DNA from 2 places in the Pantoea sp. SGAir0215 genome. Region 2 is predicted to be linked to the other one. Evidence: predicted binding sites of a transcription regulator. Region 2 holds the regulator's gene; the other holds the start of a gene.

Region 1 (8,609 bases), 500 kb from region 2:
CATCAGTACCACCAGGCCTTTTAATGCCTGGCGTTTTTGCAGATATTCTCCCAGTGCCCGCTGCCACTTGAGTTTCATCTCTTCCGGTACTTCGGCATAGCCATAACCGGGTAGATCGACGAGGCGCTTACCTTCGGCCACCTCAAACAGGTTAATCAACTGCGTACGACCGGGCGTTTTACTGGTACGCGCCAGGCTTTTTTGGTTGGTTAACGTGTTTAAAGCGCTGGATTTCCCCGCATTAGAACGGCCAGCGAACGCCACTTCAATGCCGGTATCAGAAGGTAAATGGCGGATATCAGGCGCGCTAAGGATGAAGCGGGTGACATGGTAATTCAGTTCAGACAAGGTAGTACTCCAGAAACGCATTAGGGCAATGGCGCTGATTATACGCATTATGGCGGGAAAGTGCTCAATACCATTGTTCAGGGCTCGCTGTAAGACATTTGCCATAAATCTTGCAAGTTATGTCGCTTTTTAATTAAAAAATTAAAAAAATAAATGATTAAAATTCAGTGCATTATACTAAAGTACAGGTTTTTCGCTCAAACACCATACAAGTATTACTTGAGCCTTTTACCAATTGGTCTACATTATTCAGCAGTGCAGGACAGCATTCATCAGGATGATGCGCTCAGGAACGTTGGGATAACGAAGAGCGACAGGAAAGGAAATGGTCAGGGATTGCGGACCAGAAAAGGAAAAGGATGAGCTCCGGAGTTGAGCAGGCGCAGGATTAACCGGGATGTTGTGAGCCGAAACGGATTTGAAACATGATTCCTTCTGCCGAAGGTATGAAATAAGGCGACAGCTTGAGCTGTCGCCTTTTTTCTTTGTCTGGTTTCTGCTAGATTTCGCCGCAATTCTATACTGAATAAAAAACACCGGAACCCAAGATTATGAAGCAACCTGCAAGCGCGGCGAAGGGCAAGCCTGTCGCCAAAGCAAAACGTAAATCGCGTGAAGAGATCAATAACGAAGCGCGCGATCGTAAACGCGATAAAAAGCATCGTGGCCATGCGTCAGGCAGCCGTGCTAACCCGCAAGCGCAGAGCAGCAACGGTAAGCAAGCGGCCCCGGCAAAAGATCCGCGTATCGGCAGTAAAAAGCCGGTGTCGTTAATCGTTGACGACAACGCTGCACCCGCAAAAACCAAAAAAGTGACGGCAAAACCGGCGAAGCAGAAAGTGGTGCTGACACCGGAAGAAGAGCTGGCGCAGTTAGAGAACAGCGAGCGTCTTGATGCGCTACTGGACCGCCTTGAGAAAGGCGAAACGCTGTCATCTGAGGATCAGGGCTGGCTTGATGTCACGCTGGATCGCATTGATGAACTGATGGAACAGCTCGGCATCGCGATGGACGAGGAAGACGATCCGGAGGCGGAAGAAGATATGTACCGCCTGCTTAAAGGGAATTAAGCCGTCTTTGATCGGCATGCGTAAATGCGCATGCCTGGATTAACAGGTAAACGACAATGTTTTGGCCTGGATCAATTTTCGTGCTTTTGATGACATGTTATCTCCTGTGGTTATTGTTTAAACTACAACGACTGTCGCGTCTGAAGCAGCGTTTACGGCGGGTTTCCTCCCGCACTCCTCTCTTTCCTTCTGCATCGCGGCCTTTCCCACAGCGAGGTAAACGGAAGGAGTCAGCATGTCAGCGACACAAATCGACTGGGACCAGGCATTAATTGAAAAATACAATGCGGCGGGTCCGCGCTATACCTCTTATCCCACCGCGCTAGCGTTCAGCGAGACCTTTACAGACGCTGATTTTCACCGTGCCACTGAACGTTATCCGCAACGCGCGCTGTCGCTCTATGTTCATATCCCGTTCTGTCATCGCCTGTGCTATTTCTGTGGCTGCAATAAGGTTGTCACGCGTCACTTACATAAAGCCGACCGCTATCTGAACGCGCTGGAACGGGAGATTGTCGCCCGCGCGCCACTGTTTCGTGATCGTCGCGTCACTCAACTGCACTGGGGCGGCGGCACGCCAACATTTTTGAATAAGCAGCAGGTTAGCCGGCTGGTGGCGCTGCTGAAACAGCATTTCACCTTCGAGGATGACGCGGAGATGTCGATCGAGGTCGATCCGCGTGAAATTGAACTGGAGATGATCGATCATCTCCGGACGTGCGGTTTTAATCGCCTGAGCATGGGCGTACAGGACTTTAACAAGGCGGTGCAGGAACGAGTTAATCGGGTGCAGGATGAGGACGTGATTTTTGCCCTGATGGCACGGGCACGTGAGCAGGGGTTTCGTTCAACCAGCATCGACCTGATTTACGGTCTGCCGCTGCAAACGCCGGAAAGCTTTGCTTTTACACTGCAGCGGGTTATCGCGCTGGATCCCGATCGGCTGAGCGTTTTTAACTATGCGCATCTTCCGTCACTCTTTGCCGCACAGCGAAAAATTAAAGAAAATGAACTGCCCTCGGCGCAACAGAAGCTGGCCATCCTGCAGCAGAGCATTACAACGCTGACCCGGCATGGCTACCAGTTCATCGGTATGGACCACTTTGCTAAACCGCAGGACGAGCTGGCGGTGGCTCAGCGCGAGGGGAACCTGCACCGCAATTTTCAGGGTTATACCACCCAGGGCGACTGCGATTTACTCGGTCTGGGCGTCTCCGCCATTAGCATGATCGGCGACCGCTACGCGCAAAACCAGAAAAGCCTGAATGACTGGTACAGCCAGGTTGAAAAACAGGGCCATGCCTTGTGGCGGGGATTCACGCTCAGTCAGGACGATTGCCTGCGCCGCGATGTGATCAAAACGCTTATCTGCAACTTTGCGCTCGATTTCAGCGCGACAGAAACGCAGTGGAATATCACCTTCGACAGCTATTTTGCCGAAGAGCTGGCGCGGTTAAAACCGCTGATTGCGGATGGGCTGGTGGTGCAAAACGCGACAGGCCTGAAAGTGACAGGAACAGGACGACTGCTGATTCGCCATATTTGTATGTGTTTTGATGCTTATCTGCGACAAAAGACGCAAACACAGCCCTATTCGCGTGTGATTTAACCGCCGGAACAGCACAGGCTGTTCCGGCGGAATCGCTTATTCCATGCCCAGCTCTTTCAGCTTACGCGTCAGCGTATTCCTTCCCCAACCCAGCAAACGCGCGGCTTCCTGTTTGTGACCCTGCGTGTGGCGCAGTGCAGTCGTCAGAAGCGTGCGTTCCATTTCCGGCTGTGCTTCTGACAGCAGGTTTTGATGACCGGAACGCAAGGCACGATCGGCCCATTGTGCCAGCAGGGTTGCCCAGCTGTCGGGAAGCGACTGCGTGGGGCTTTCCGGCGTACTGGATTCGAATAGCTCCGGTGGTAAATCCTGAATCAGCACTTCCTGACCGGCGGCCATCACCGTTAACCAACGGCAGGTATTCTCCAGCTGACGCACGTTACCCGACCAGTGCAAACGGGTCAGCGCGGTCTCGGTCTCCGCATGCAGGATCTTGGCTTCCACACCAAGCTCGCGTGCGGCCACCTGCAGGAAATAACGGGCCAGACGGGGGATATCTTCACGACGCTCACGCAGCGGCGGCAAATGCACGCGGATGACATTCAGGCGGTGAAACAAGTCTTCACGGAACTTGCCTTCCTGTACCCGCAGTTCAAGGTTCTGGTGCGTAGCGGCAATGATGCGCACGTCCACTTTGACCGGTGCATAGCCACCGACGCGGTAAAACTGCCCGTCTGCCAGTACGCGCAGCAGGCGCGTCTGAACATCCAGCGGCATATCACCAATTTCATCTAAAAACAGCGTCCCGCCGTCGGCCTGTTCAAAACGTCCCTGACGAATCTGATTCGCACCGGTAAAGGCCCCTTTTTCATGGCCAAACAGTTCCGACTCAATTAAATCCTTAGGGATCGCCGCCATGTTGAGGGCAATAAACGGCGCTTTACTGCGAGGACTGTGGCGGTGCAGTGCGTGCGCTACCAACTCTTTACCTGTACCCGATTCCCCGTTGATCAGCACGCTAATCGACGAACGGGAGAGACGGCCGATAATACGGAACACGTCCTGCATGGCGGGCGCTTCACCGATAATATCGGTGGTGGGGCCGCTTACCGGTTGATTACGTGGCTGCTGTTGCTCCTGATAGTGACTGATGGCACGTTCAACCAGCGCGACCGCTTCGTCGATATCGAACGGTTTGGGCAGGTAATCGAACGCGCCTTGCTGATAGGCGCTTACCGCGGCATCCAGGTCGGAATGCGCTGTCATGATGATAACCGGAAGCATGGGATGGCGCTGTTTGATTTGTTTTAGCAGAGCCAGCCCGTCCATACCCGGCATACGGATATCAGACAATAAAACGTCCGGGGTTTTTGTTGCGAGTGCATTGAGCACGTCGTTCGCGCTGTCAAAAGTGGCACAGCTTAAACCGGCTCCAGTGAGCGCGCGTTCAAGCACCCAGCGGATGGAGCTATCGTCATCGACGATCCAGACTATCCCTCGTTGCATAGAAACCTCACTGGCGAATAGGCAGGTAAACCGAAAACTCGGTATGACCCGGCCAACTGTTGAACTCAATTTTTCCCGAATGCTGATCAATCAGGCTACGGGCAATAGAAAGGCCTAAGCCGGTACCGCCTTCCCGTCCGCTTACCATTGGATAGAACAGCGTATCCTGTAGCTGGGCTGGAATACCGGGGCCGTCATCTTCGATATCAATGCGGGCAACCAGACGATAACGTGTGCCATGCAGTGTTAACTGGAAGGCTGTACGGGTTCGAATCACGATTGTGCCGCCGTCTTCGCCTAACGCCTGCAGCGCATTGCGCACGACGTTCAGCAATACCTGCTCAATCTGATCGGGATCGTGCGGTAATTCCGGCAGGCTGGGATCGTAATCGCGAACCAGCGATACATTTTCTGGCAACTCCATCGAAACCAGGTTAACGACACGTTCCGCTACCTGATGAATACTCTGGGTAATATGCATACCGGGCTGTTGCGGCCCCAGTAAGCGATCGACCAGATTTCGCAGGCGATCTGCCTGTTCAATAATGACTTTGGTATATTCATTCAGGGCAGGGTCCGGCAGGGCGCGTGACAAAAGCTGCGCCGCGCCGCGCAATCCACCTAGCGGATTTTTAATCTCATGGGCCAGCCCGCGGACCAGATCGCGTGCGGCCACCTGCTGAGCATGCTGCAGCTGTTCCTGACTCAGGCGACGCTGATTATCCATCGGTGCCATTTCCAGCAGAATCAACCCATCAGGCAGGCGCTGTGCCGTGAGCGACATAATGTGCGCCCGGCCATCCACGACCAGAGTAACTTCGCTGTCAGTAAAGCCCTGGCCCGCCTCAAGACTCTCGCGCATGACCTCGACATTCAGCGAAAAGTAGCCGGTTAATTCAGGTAACGGCGTGCCGAACAATTTACGTGAGCTTTGCGCCAGTAATTGCTGTGCCGCCGGGTTGGCATAATGGATCGCCAAATCGGTATCCACCAACAAAATACTGTTGATTAAGGTATTGAGAATCTGCCCGGCGTCGGGCAGGGAGGCAGTTGCCATACAGCGTTCCTCTGCACTAATTTAGTGCATTGTAGTCTTTAAGCCGGAATTAAAGCGAATGAACGATGAATTCGCGGAGAAAAAAGCCCATCCGAAGATGGGCTAAAGTTTCCACGGCAACAAAAAAACGTTTCAGGTTAAGCGTGCCGCAATTGCAATCTTTCAATGCGGCACCCATTTTGCTGACTCTGAAATTAGACGCTGTAGTACAGTTCGAACTCAACCGGATGTGGCGTCATGCGCACACGGTCGTTCTCTGATTTACGCAGCTCGATGTAAGCATCGATCGCGTCGTCAGTGAAGACGCCGCCACGGGTCAGGAACTCGCGGTCTTCGTTCAGTGCATTCAGCGCTTCTTCCAGTGAACCTGCAACTTTTGGAATCTCAGCTTCTTCTTCCGGTGGCAGGTCATACAGGTTTTTATCCATCGCATCACCAGGATGGATTTTGTTGATGATGCCATCCAGGCCAGCCATCAGCAGTGCAGTAAACGCCAGGTACGGGTTAGCCGCTGGGTCCGGGAAGCGCGCTTCAATACGACGTGCTTTCGGGCTGGCAACAACCGGGATACGGATTGATGCAGAACGGTTACGGGCAGAGTAAGCCAGCATAACCGGTGCTTCATAACCCGGAACCAGACGCTTGTAAGAGTTGGTGGTTGGGTTGGCCAGGGCGTTGATTGCTTTTGCGTGCTTGATGATACCGCCGATGTAGAACAGCGCGGTTTCAGACAGGCCGCCGTATTTGTCACCAGAGAACAGGTTTTGTCCGCCTTTAGACAGAGACATGTGGCAGTGCATACCTGAACCGTTGTCACCAAACATTGGCTTCGGCATAAAGGTTGCCGTTTTGCCGTAAGCATGCGCCACGTTGTGCACAACATATTTGTAGATCTGAATTTCGTCAGCTTTTTTGGTCATGGTATTGAAGCGGGTTGCCACTTCGTTCTGACCCGCTGTCGCAACTTCGTGGTGATGAGCTTCAACAACCAGACCCATTTGCTCCATTGTCAGACACATAGCAGAACGGATGTCCTGTGATGAATCGACCGGTGGAACCGGGAAGTAGCCGCCTTTCAGACCTGGACGGTGACCTTTGTTACCGCCTTCGTATTCTTTGCCGGTGTTCCAGGCCGCTTCGATATCATCGATAGCGACGTGTGAACCAGAGGTTGACGAACCAAAACGGATATCGTCGAACAGGAAGAATTCTGGCTCGGGTCCAAACAGAACGGTATCAGCGATGCCTGAAGAACGCAGATAGTCTTCAGCGCGCTTTGCGATAGAGCGTGGATCGCGGTCATAGCCTTGCATGGTGCCAGGCTCAAGGATGTCACAGCGAATGATCAGTGTTGAATCTTCAAAGAACGGATCCATAACTGCCGTGGTTGCATCCGGCATCAGTACCATGTCTGATTCGTTAATGCCTTTCCAGCCGCCGATGGAAGAGCCATCGAACATTTTGCCTTCTTCGAAGAAGTCAGCGTTAACCTGGTGAGCCGGAATAGTAACGTGCTGTTCTTTACCTTTGGTATCGGTAAAACGCAGGTCAACAAACTTAACTTCGTGCTCGTTCATCATCGAGAGAACGTGTTCAGCGGACATACTCAACTCTCCTGGAAATGGTCATTGTCTACATGGTGAGAACCGGGTGAGGAAATGTGCGACATGTGTCAGCCATACCTCAGTCTGATCCCGACCAGCTCTGCAACCGTTGTCTTACGTCGTTTTCATCTGGATAATACAAAGCGAATTCTGTGCCAACTTTATTTCTTTGCACAAAATCGCGCTGTCATGCACCTTTTTGTCATAAAAGACGTGCACCATGATAGTTGCACTGCACTTTTTATGTGCATTGGCGTTGAAAATGAGCACCATTGTGGTGCAAAACATCATTGCAGTGCAATTTTTGCACGGCTATTAGTGCGATTTTGCGACAATGCAATAAACTTTCAGTGAAAAGTGTGATCGTGTTCAGTCTCCCGCTTAATCCGTGTACAATACCGCGTTATTTCTAATGCCTGAGGCAAAAAAGCTGTGATCGAAAATTTGCGTAACATCGCCATCATCGCGCACGTTGACCATGGAAAGACCACCCTGGTTGATAAACTGCTGCAACAGTCTGGTACTTTTGATGCCCGTACTGAAGCCACCGAGCGCGTGATGGACTCCAATGATTTGGAGAAAGAGCGTGGGATTACCATCCTCGCAAAAAATACCGCCATTAAATGGAACGACTACCGTATCAACATCGTTGATACCCCAGGACACGCCGACTTCGGTGGTGAAGTTGAACGCGTAATGTCTATGGTGGATTCGGTACTGTTGGTTGTAGATGCGATGGATGGCCCTATGCCGCAAACCCGCTTCGTTACCAAAAAAGCGTTCGCGCATGGTTTGAAGCCGATTGTGGTTATCAACAAAGTTGACCGCCCTGGCGCACGTCCTGACTGGGTTGTTGATCAGGTGTTTGACCTGTTCGTTAACCTGGATGCAACGGACGAGCAGCTCGATTTCCCTATCATTTTCGCCTCTGCGCTGAATGGTATTGCCGGTCTGGATCACACCGACATGGCTGACGATATGACCCCGCTGTATCAGGCAATCGTTGACCACGTTTCACCTCCACAGGTTGAAGTCGAAGCGCCGCTGCAGATGCAAATCTCTCAGCTGGACTACAACAACTATCTGGGCGTGATCGGTATCGGCCGCATCAAGCGCGGTAAAGTGAAGCCTAACCAGCAAGTCACCATCGTAGACAGCGAAGGCAAAACCCGTAACGGTAAAGTGGGTAAAGTGCTGACTCACCTGGGGCTGGAGCGTATTGACAGCGACCTGGCAGAAGCGGGCGACATCATTGCGATCACCGGTCTGGGTGAACTGAACATTTCTGACACCATTTGCGATCCGCAGAATGTGCAGGCGCTGCCAGCCCTGAGCGTGGATGAGCCAACGGTAACCATGTTCTTCAACGTCAACACCTCACCGTTCTGCGGTAAAGAAGGTAAGTACGTGACCTCACGTCAGATCCTTGAGCGTCTGAACAAAGAACTGGTTCACAACGTGGCACTGCGTGTGGA
Region 2 (8,609 bases):
ACCGGTGCAACCAATCGCCACGGTGAGATAGCTGCGGTTGTTCGTTTCCAGCATGGGCAGCCAGAGTTCCAGATAACTGCGTGTCTGATAAATGAAGTTATGGACTTCGGTATGACGATCCAGAAAAGCCGCGACGGGACGATCCAGCCCCGTCATCGGGCGCAGTTTGGGATCCCAGTGTGGATTGGGCAGGAAACGCACGTCAAAGACGTAGTCCGCATCAATGGGAATACCATGTTTGAAGCCAAACGACTCAAACACCATAGTCAGCTCCCGCTCGCGTTTACCCAGTAAGCGGGTACGCAACATCTCAGCCAGTTCATGCACCGACATCTCTGACGTATCAATGATCAAATCGGCACGCGAGCGCAGCGGCTCAAGCAGGTCACTCTCTTCATCAATCGCGCTTTCCAGCGACAGATTTTTGCTGGACAGGGGATGGAGGCGACGCGTATCACTGTAACGGCGAATCAGCGTATTGCGGTCGGCATCAAGAAACAGCAACTGGGGCGAGAATCCGGAAGGCAGATTATTGAGCGCGGTTTCAAAAATTTCAGGCGACTCAGGCATGTTACGCACATCGATACTCACCGCCGCTGAGATATTGCGCTCAACCAGTGATTCTGCCAGCTGAGGCAACAACACGACCGGCAGGTTATCCACGCAGTAAAAACCCATGTCTTCCAGCGCGCGCAGCGCCACTGATTTTCCTGAGCCTGACCGACCGCTGACGATCATCAGCACCATGACCTTCTCTCCCGTTTTAAAGCCGGCTCACGCCGGTAAATCACGCGCTTTATTGCTCTGTTTGTTCTTCGGTAATGATGGCATACAGCTCTTCATCGCTCTGCGCAGCACGCAGACGGCGGCAAACCGTTTTATCCGCCAGCCGTTTGGCTACTAACGACAGTGTATGTAAGTGAGTTTTACACTGGTCCGCGGGCACGAGGAGCGCAAAAAGGAGATCGACAGGCTGATTATCCACGGCATCAAATGCGATGGGTTGCTCAAGGCTGATAAAGACACCGACGGCACGTAACGTATCCTCCTCCAGCTTGCCATGCGGGATGGCAATACCGTTGCCAATACCGGTACTTCCCATGCGCTCGCGGGTCAGTATCGCTTCAAACAGCGTTTGATGCGGCAGGTTGAGCTGCTTAGCGGCCAGTTCACTGATAATTTCCAGCGCCCGTTTTTTGCTTTGGCAGTGTACGCTGCTGCGGGTGCAGTCTGGCGAAAGCACTGTGCTCAGTTCCAGTGTTAAATCATTGTTCATTTTCGTTTCACTTGCGAGTTCACTTAGCCAGTAAACCGGTACGCGGTAATCACGTAGCGGAATCATGGCGCTGGCACAGATGACAAAACGGGGCGGTTAATCCGCCCCATCCTTTCAGCTCTGCGCGCCCGGCGCGCCTGCCAGCGTGAAGGTTAGTGTTTTTTTAACTTGTCTTTATATTTGGTCAGTTGACGGGCCAGCTTGTCAATCAGTCCGTCAATTGCCGCATACATATCTTCCGCTTCCGATGTGGCGTGCAGCTCGCCCCCGTTAACGTGCAATGTGGCATCAGCAACCTGTGTCACCTTCTCAACGTTCAGGACAACATATACCTGGTTGATATGATCAAAGTAGTGTTCCAGTTTGGCAAATTTCGCCGTGACGAATTCACGCAGTGGCTCGGTGATTTCAACATTTTGCCCGGTAAGGTTCAGCTGCATAGGTCTTCCTTCTCTCTGTTAAACCAACTGCTTACGTTGGTTTGAAGGCGGTATGGACAAAGACTCTCGATATTTTGCAACGGTACGACGTGCCACTATGATCCCTTGATCAGATAACATGGAGGTCAGTTTACTGTCACTCAAGGGTTTAGCGGGATTTTCCGCCGAGATTAATTTTTTTACTAGTGCCCGTATCGCAGTAGATGAGGCTTCGCCTCCTCCTTCAGTATTAACATGACTGGAGAAAAAATACTTCAGTTCAAAAATGCCACGCGGGCTGTGAAGATATTTTTGCGTGGTGACGCGGGAAATCGTGGATTCATGCATATCCACCGCCTGGGCAATATCGGCCAGCACCATCGGACGCATAAACTCTTCGCCCTGCTCAAAAAAGGCCTGTTGCTGTTCAACAATGCAGCGTGAGACTTTTAACAGCGTCTCATTGCGACTTTCCAGACTTTTGATCAGCCAGCGCGCCTCCTGCAAATTACTGCGGATAAACTGACTGTCACTGTCATTACGCGCAGCACCGCCCATGGCGGCATAGTGCTGGTTGATTTTAAGCCGCGGCAGACTGTCGGTATTAAGTTCTACCGTCCAGCGCGTCGCAACTTTACGGACCAGCACATCAGGAATAACGTATTCAGGCTCGCCAGTATTGATCGACTGGCCCGGACGTGGATCGAGCGACTGAATCAGCAGCATTGCCTCTTTCAGTACGTCTTCCTTTAAACGCGTGACGCGCATCAGGCTGCGGAAATCATGGTTGGCCAGCAGATCAAGATGATGGCTGACGATCAGGCGGGCTTCAGAGAGCGTTGGCGTTTCAGGCGCATACTGCGACAACTGTACCAGCAGGCAATCACGCAAATCACGTGCACCTACGCCGATCGGATCAAAATGTTGAATGCGCTTTAAAACGGCCTCAACTTCGTCCATTTCCAGCTCATCATCGCCGATACTGTCGAGAATGTCTTCAAGCGAAACGGTAAGATAACCCGTATCGTCAATGGCATCGACGATAGACGTCGCGATCGCCCGATCGGTATCGCTAAACGGCGTCAGCTCAACCTGCCACATCAGATAATCTTGCAGCGACTGGGTGGTTTCGCCCTGGTAGATGGGCAGTTCGTCATCCTGATAGTCCGTACCGGTTCCTGATGGCGTTCCCGCGGTATAGATTTCATCCCAGGTCGCGTCGAGCGGCAGCTCTTCGGGCATATCCTTTTGTTCCAGCGCTTCACGCGTATCAAGTCCCGCTTCGCCTTCCTGATACTCTTTTGCGTCTATTTCTTCATGCTGTTCAGTCTGTTCAAGCAGGGGATTACTTTCCAGGGCCAGCTGTAGCTCTTGCTGAAGTTCAAGCGTAGAAAGCTGCAACAGACGTATCGCCTGTTGCAGTTGTGGGGTCATCGCCAGTTGCTGGCTGAGCCGGAGTTGTAAACCTTGCTTCATAGACAGGATGAATATTCCCGGGTAACCATCAGTATTAACGACACCTTATCAGAGTCTGAACTCTTCACCCAAATAAACACGTTTAACCTGCTCATCTGCAAGGACTTCATTCGGCGTACCGTGAGCAATCAGGTTGCCCTGGCTGACAATATAGGCCCGTTCACAGACCGCCAGCGTTTCACGCACGTTGTGGTCAGTGATTAACACGCCAAGCCCACTGTCGCGCAGATGTTCAATAATCTTTTTGATATCAATAACGGAAATCGGGTCAACACCGGCAAAAGGCTCATCCAGCAGAATGAATTTGGGATTTGCGGCCAGCGCACGGGCAATTTCCACACGGCGACGTTCACCGCCCGACAGTGACTGTCCCATATTGTCGCGCAGATGTGCAATATGGAACTCATCCATGAGCTCATTCGCCCGATCCTGTCGCTGTTCTTCGGTTAAATCATCACGAATTTGCAGCACGGCCATCAGGTTGTCGTAAACGCTCAGACGCCGGAAGATTGACGCTTCCTGGGGCAGGTAGCCGATACCGCGACGCGCACGCGCGTGGAGCGGCAGAATACTGATGTCTTCATCGTCGATGACAATGCGGCCCGCATCGCGCGGAACAATCCCGACCACCATATAGAAGGTGGTGGTTTTACCGGCACCGTTTGGGCCGAGCAGGCCGACGATTTCACCGGATTTTACCTGCAGACTGACGTCTTCAACCACGCGACGGCCTTTGTACGCCTTCGCCAGGTTCTCTGCGATTAATGTGGCCATAGTGATCAGTTACTCTTTTTTTCGCTATTGGTTGACGCGGGCTTGTCCTGCAACTGCGACGGCACCAGAACTGTGGTCACGCGCTTGCTCTGGCCCTGGCTGTAAGCCTGCATTTTTTGCTCTTTGACCAGGTAAGTAATGCGGTCGCCTTTAATATTGCTGTCCAACTGCTCAATGTACGCATTGCCCGTCAGCTCAACAAAGTCATTAGCAAGCTCGTAATGCAGTTTGGACGCGTGTCCCTGTACCGGTTTACCGTTGTCCTGCATCTGATAGAAGGTCGCCGGATTGCCGTAGGCATCAACGATAGTTTTTTTGCTGTCGCCGCCCGGACGGGTCACCACGACTTTATCTGCCGTAATCTTGATCGACCCCTGAGTTACGACCACATTACCGGTAAAGGTCGCGACGTTGCCTTGCAGGTCCAGCGACTGATTTTCAGAGTCGATATTAACGGGTTTGTCCGAGTCACCGGTCAGCGCCAGCGCCGGCAGGCTGGCTGCAAGCAGCAGGCTGGCCAGTAAAAACTTAATGCTGTTTTTGTTCATTTTGAATTTCATAAGAGGTTTTGACCTTTTCGAGTAACTCGGCTTGCTTTGTCCGTAAATTTCCACGCATTTTCATGCCGGTAGAGTTAAAACTGCGGCCATATAACGTCACCTGATCGTCCGAGGCGACGTCCTGAGTGACAAGATTGACCTGAGCGTTATCCGTTTTGATGCGCTCCAGTTCAGAATCTGGCGCCAGCGCATTCAGCTCAACATGACCATATAAATACAGCATACGATCTTTAGTGAGCTTTGCTTTATCTGAACGTACCGTCCAGGTCGGCATTTTATTCTCGTCGTAGGTTGTCATGACCGGATTATCAAACCAGCTGGTTCCCGTATTTTCGAAATACGTAACTTTGTCCGAGATCAGCTTATAAGCCAGGCCACCCTGAGGGTTGTAAACTACGGTATGCGAATTGGCACTGGTGTAGGTTGGCGTTTGATCATTATTCATTACCGGTGCGCCATCGTCGCTGTCCCGGTTAGTGAAATTCCAGCCAATGAGCACCAGCGCAATCAAGGCCAGCCCCAACGTTATCCAACGCCTGCTTTTACTCATACTGATTGCCCTTTGGCATCCTCAAATTTATTTTGCGCCATCAAAATGAGATCGCACAGTTCACGCACTGCGCCGCGCCCACCGGCAATACGTGTGACGTAACGCGCTCGCGCTAACAGCAGCGGGTGCGCATCGGCCACCGCTACGCTGAGCCCTACTTTTGCCATAACTGGCCAGTCGATCAGATCGTCACCAATATAAGCCACCTGCTCGTCAGAGAGCGACAGTGTATCCAGAAGTTCGCGATAGGCCAAAAGCTTATCTGATTGCCCCTGATAAAGATGGCGAATCCCCAGCGTTTTGCAGCGGTCTTCCAGTAACCGGGCCGTGCGGCCGGTAATAATAGCCACTTCAATGTCCGAGGTCAGCAGGCAACGAATGCCGTAACCGTCGCGCACATTAAAGGTTTTCAGTTCTTCTCCACTGTTACCCATGTAGATCAGGCCATCAGACATCACGCCGTCCACATCGCAAATCAGCAGGCGAATGTGCCCGGCACGGGCCATAATGTCGGCACTGACCGGGCCGTAACATGTTTCTATAGCGGCAATCTCAGACTGCATTGTGTCTTCCTGTTTACACTACGCCTGCGCGCAGCATGTCATGCATATGTACCACACCCAGCAGATGGTCGTCATCGGCTACCAGCAGGGAGGTAATGTTTTTGGTTTGCATTAAATTCAGCGCATCGACGGCCAGCACGTTCGGACGTACGCGGATGCCGCCACGCGTCATGACTTCTGCAATGGTCGCTTTTTGAAAATCGATGCCCATGTCAAAGATGCGGCGCAGGTCACCATCGGTAAAAACGCCTTCAATCTTCATCAAATCGTCAACAATCACGGTCAGGCCCAGATTTTTACGGGTTATCTCCAGCAACGCATCCCGCAATGATGCATCCCGCGTGACGTGCGGTAACTCATCACCGCTGTGCATGATGTCGCTTACGTGCAGCAGCAGTTTACGGCCCAGCGCACCGCCCGGATGCGACAGCGCGAAATCTTCAGGCGTGAAGCCGCGTGCCTCCAGCAGGGAGACAGCCAGTGCATCGCCCATCACCAAAGCTGCGGTGGTACTGGTCGTAGGTGCCAGGCCCATCGGACAGGCTTCCTGCGGCACCTTGACGCAAAGATGAATATCGGCGGCCCGAGCCATGGCGCTTTCAGGTCGACTGGTCAGACAGATCAGTTTAATCTGCTGGCGTTTCACCACCGGAATCAGCGCCAGAATCTCGCTGGATTCGCCGCTATTGGAAATGGCAAGCACCACGTCGTCTTTACCCACCATTCCCAGGTCGCCGTGGCTGGCTTCCGCTGGATGCACAAAGAAAGCCGGCGTGCCGGTGCTGGCAAAAGTCGCCGCCATTTTTTTACCAATATGACCTGACTTGCCCATGCCCATAACCACCACTTTGCCCTTACAGGCATAAATCATGGCGCAGGCGTCGGAGAAGGCCTCGTTGATATACTGGTCAAGCTGCTCAAGGCCTTCGCGCTCAATGCGCAGAACCGTTTTACCGGCTCGCTGAAAATCAAACTCTACCGTTGGTTGCTGATGTGACATGGCAAATCTGTCCTTTTTAGCCGCCCATAAACGCTGGCTGTAGCCACAGCAACGTTACCCAGACGAAGAAACCACAGAGTAAAAGCGTCCCCGCCGTACGGCCAATGCGGCGGTGACGCAACAGACAAAGCATGGCGAACAGTACGCTTACGCCAAGCATTATCCAGTAATCGCGTGCAAAAGCGTGATAATCGACGCTGCCGGGGTGAATCAGTGCCGGCAGGCCCAACACGATAGCGAGGTTATAAATATTGGCCCCAATCAGGTTGCCAATCGCAATATCATCTTCGCCTTTCAACGCACCGGCGATGACCGTGGCCAGCTCCGGCAGACTGGTGCCGACGGCGATAAGCGTCAGCCCCATAACCAGTTCACTCACGCCAAAGTAGTCGGCAAAGACCGTCGCATTATCAATCACCATGTGTGTCGACATGGGCAGGATAATCAGGGCGACAGCCAGCCAGAGAAAGGCCACGGTGTTACCCGTCTCTTCGCGTGGCAGCTCAGCCAGTTGTTCACGCGTCAGCGTATCGTTATTGTCATTTTCTGCTTTACGCGCGATGCGAATAGTCACAATCAGATAAATCGCGGCGATGGCAATCAGGGCGATACCGTCCAGTCGACTAAGATAGTTATCAAACAGCGTAATACCGCTCAGTAATGAGACCAGCACCATCAGCGGCAGTTCACGGCGAATTAAGTTGGAATGGATACTGAGCGGATGCAACAGCGCCGCGCCGCCGAGAATCAAAAGTATATTGGTGATGTTCGAACCAAGCGCGGTGCCCACCGCCAGATCCATTTGGCCATACTGCGCAGCGGAGAAGGAAAGAATGATCTCCGGAAGCGAGGTACCGATACTGACGACGGTCATGCCGATGATTAACGGTGGGATCCCGAACGATCGGCAAAGTATTGCAGCACTAAACACCAGACGATCGGCACCATAAGCCAGTAAAAGCAGTCCGATAATCAGCAGTGCGGTTGCGACGAACATGAAAAATCCTTGCTTAAAACCCCTGTTGGCTTGCCTTCAGGTTCGATGTGACAAAACAGGCGCTGATTTTGACCGTCCGAGCGACAAAAGTAAATTTTATGACCGTTTTCGCCAAATCTTTGCATTAAGTTTCTGTAAAGCTATCGTGCGTTTAACCTTAACAGGCTACCATCGTACCCTATGTTTACGCCCGATCCGTAATAGAGGTGATAATGATCCAACAAAAAACGAACCTGGTTGAGGTTCGTGGCGTGAGTTTCTCACGTGGCGATCGCAAAATTTTCGACGATATTTCCCTTACGGTACCCAAAGGCAAAGTGACGGCGATCATGGGGCCGTCAGGGATCGGGAAAACAACGCTGCTGCGCTTGATTGGCGGGCAACTTCAGCCTGACAGCGGCGAGATCTGGTTCCGGGACGAGAACATTCCGACATTGTCGCGCACCCGATTGTATGAAGCGCGTAAAAAGATGAGCATGCTGTTTCAGTCCGGTGCACTTTTTACCGATTTAACCGTCTACGAAAATGTGGCCTGGCCGCTTCGTGAACACACACGGTTGCCGGCGGCGCTTCTGCACAGCACCGTCATGATGAAGCTGGAAGCCGTGGGGTTACGGGGTGCCGCGCAGTTGAAACCTGCGGAGCTTTCGGGCGGAATGGCGCGCAGGGTGGCCCTGGCTCGGGCTATTGCTCTGGAGCCCGAGTTAATTATGTTCGATGAGCCGTTTGTGGGTCAGGATCCTATTACCATGGGCGTACTGGTTAAACTGATTGATGAGCTTAACCATGCACTGGGACTGACATGCATTGTGGTGTCGCATGACGTGCCTGAAGTGTTAAGTATTGCCGATTATGCTTATATCGTGGCGGGACAAAAAATTATCGCGCACGGGACCACGCCCGATTTGCGTGCCAACAATGACCCACGCGTGCGCCAGTTTATCGACGGCATCGCGGACGGGCCCGTACCGTTTCGTTTTCCGGCGGGCGATTA

Evidence for each region. Region 2 encodes sigma-54, which starts transcription at its own class of promoters, with help from an activator protein. Its sites were predicted from a motif close to GTTGGCACANNTTTCGCTNT; they were not measured.
Region 1: a site for sigma-54 is predicted at 7,275-7,294, ahead of glnA (glutamate--ammonia ligase). Genes of this name have one in related genera too.

What each region holds. Positions count from the first base shown of each region.
Region 1 is NZ_CP028031.1:562,240-570,848, reverse strand. Features, by position in the region: gene yihA (ribosome biogenesis GTP-binding protein YihA/YsxC) at 1-348, opposite strand, end outside; gene yihI (Der GTPase-activating protein YihI) at 900-1,418, shown strand; gene hemN (oxygen-independent coproporphyrinogen III oxidase) at 1,654-3,027, shown strand; gene glnG (nitrogen regulation protein NR(I)) at 3,064-4,473, opposite strand; gene glnL (nitrogen regulation protein NR(II)) at 4,481-5,530, opposite strand; gene glnA (glutamate--ammonia ligase) at 5,725-7,134, opposite strand; gene typA (ribosome-dependent GTPase TypA) at 7,567-8,609, shown strand, end outside.
Region 2 is NZ_CP028031.1:1,058,938-1,067,546, forward strand. Features, by position in the region: gene rapZ (RNase adapter RapZ) at 1-747, opposite strand, end outside; gene ptsN (PTS IIA-like nitrogen regulatory protein PtsN) at 797-1,276, opposite strand; gene hpf (ribosome hibernation promoting factor) at 1,429-1,716, opposite strand; gene rpoN (RNA polymerase factor sigma-54) at 1,735-3,171, opposite strand; gene lptB (LPS export ABC transporter ATP-binding protein) at 3,220-3,945, opposite strand; gene lptA (lipopolysaccharide ABC transporter substrate-binding protein LptA) at 3,951-4,505, opposite strand; gene lptC (LPS export ABC transporter periplasmic protein LptC) at 4,474-5,055, opposite strand; gene kdsC (3-deoxy-manno-octulosonate-8-phosphatase KdsC) at 5,052-5,618, opposite strand; gene kdsD (arabinose-5-phosphate isomerase KdsD) at 5,632-6,618, opposite strand; gene C1N64_RS05030 (calcium/sodium antiporter) at 6,635-7,615, opposite strand; gene mlaF (phospholipid ABC transporter ATP-binding protein MlaF) at 7,828-8,609, shown strand, end outside.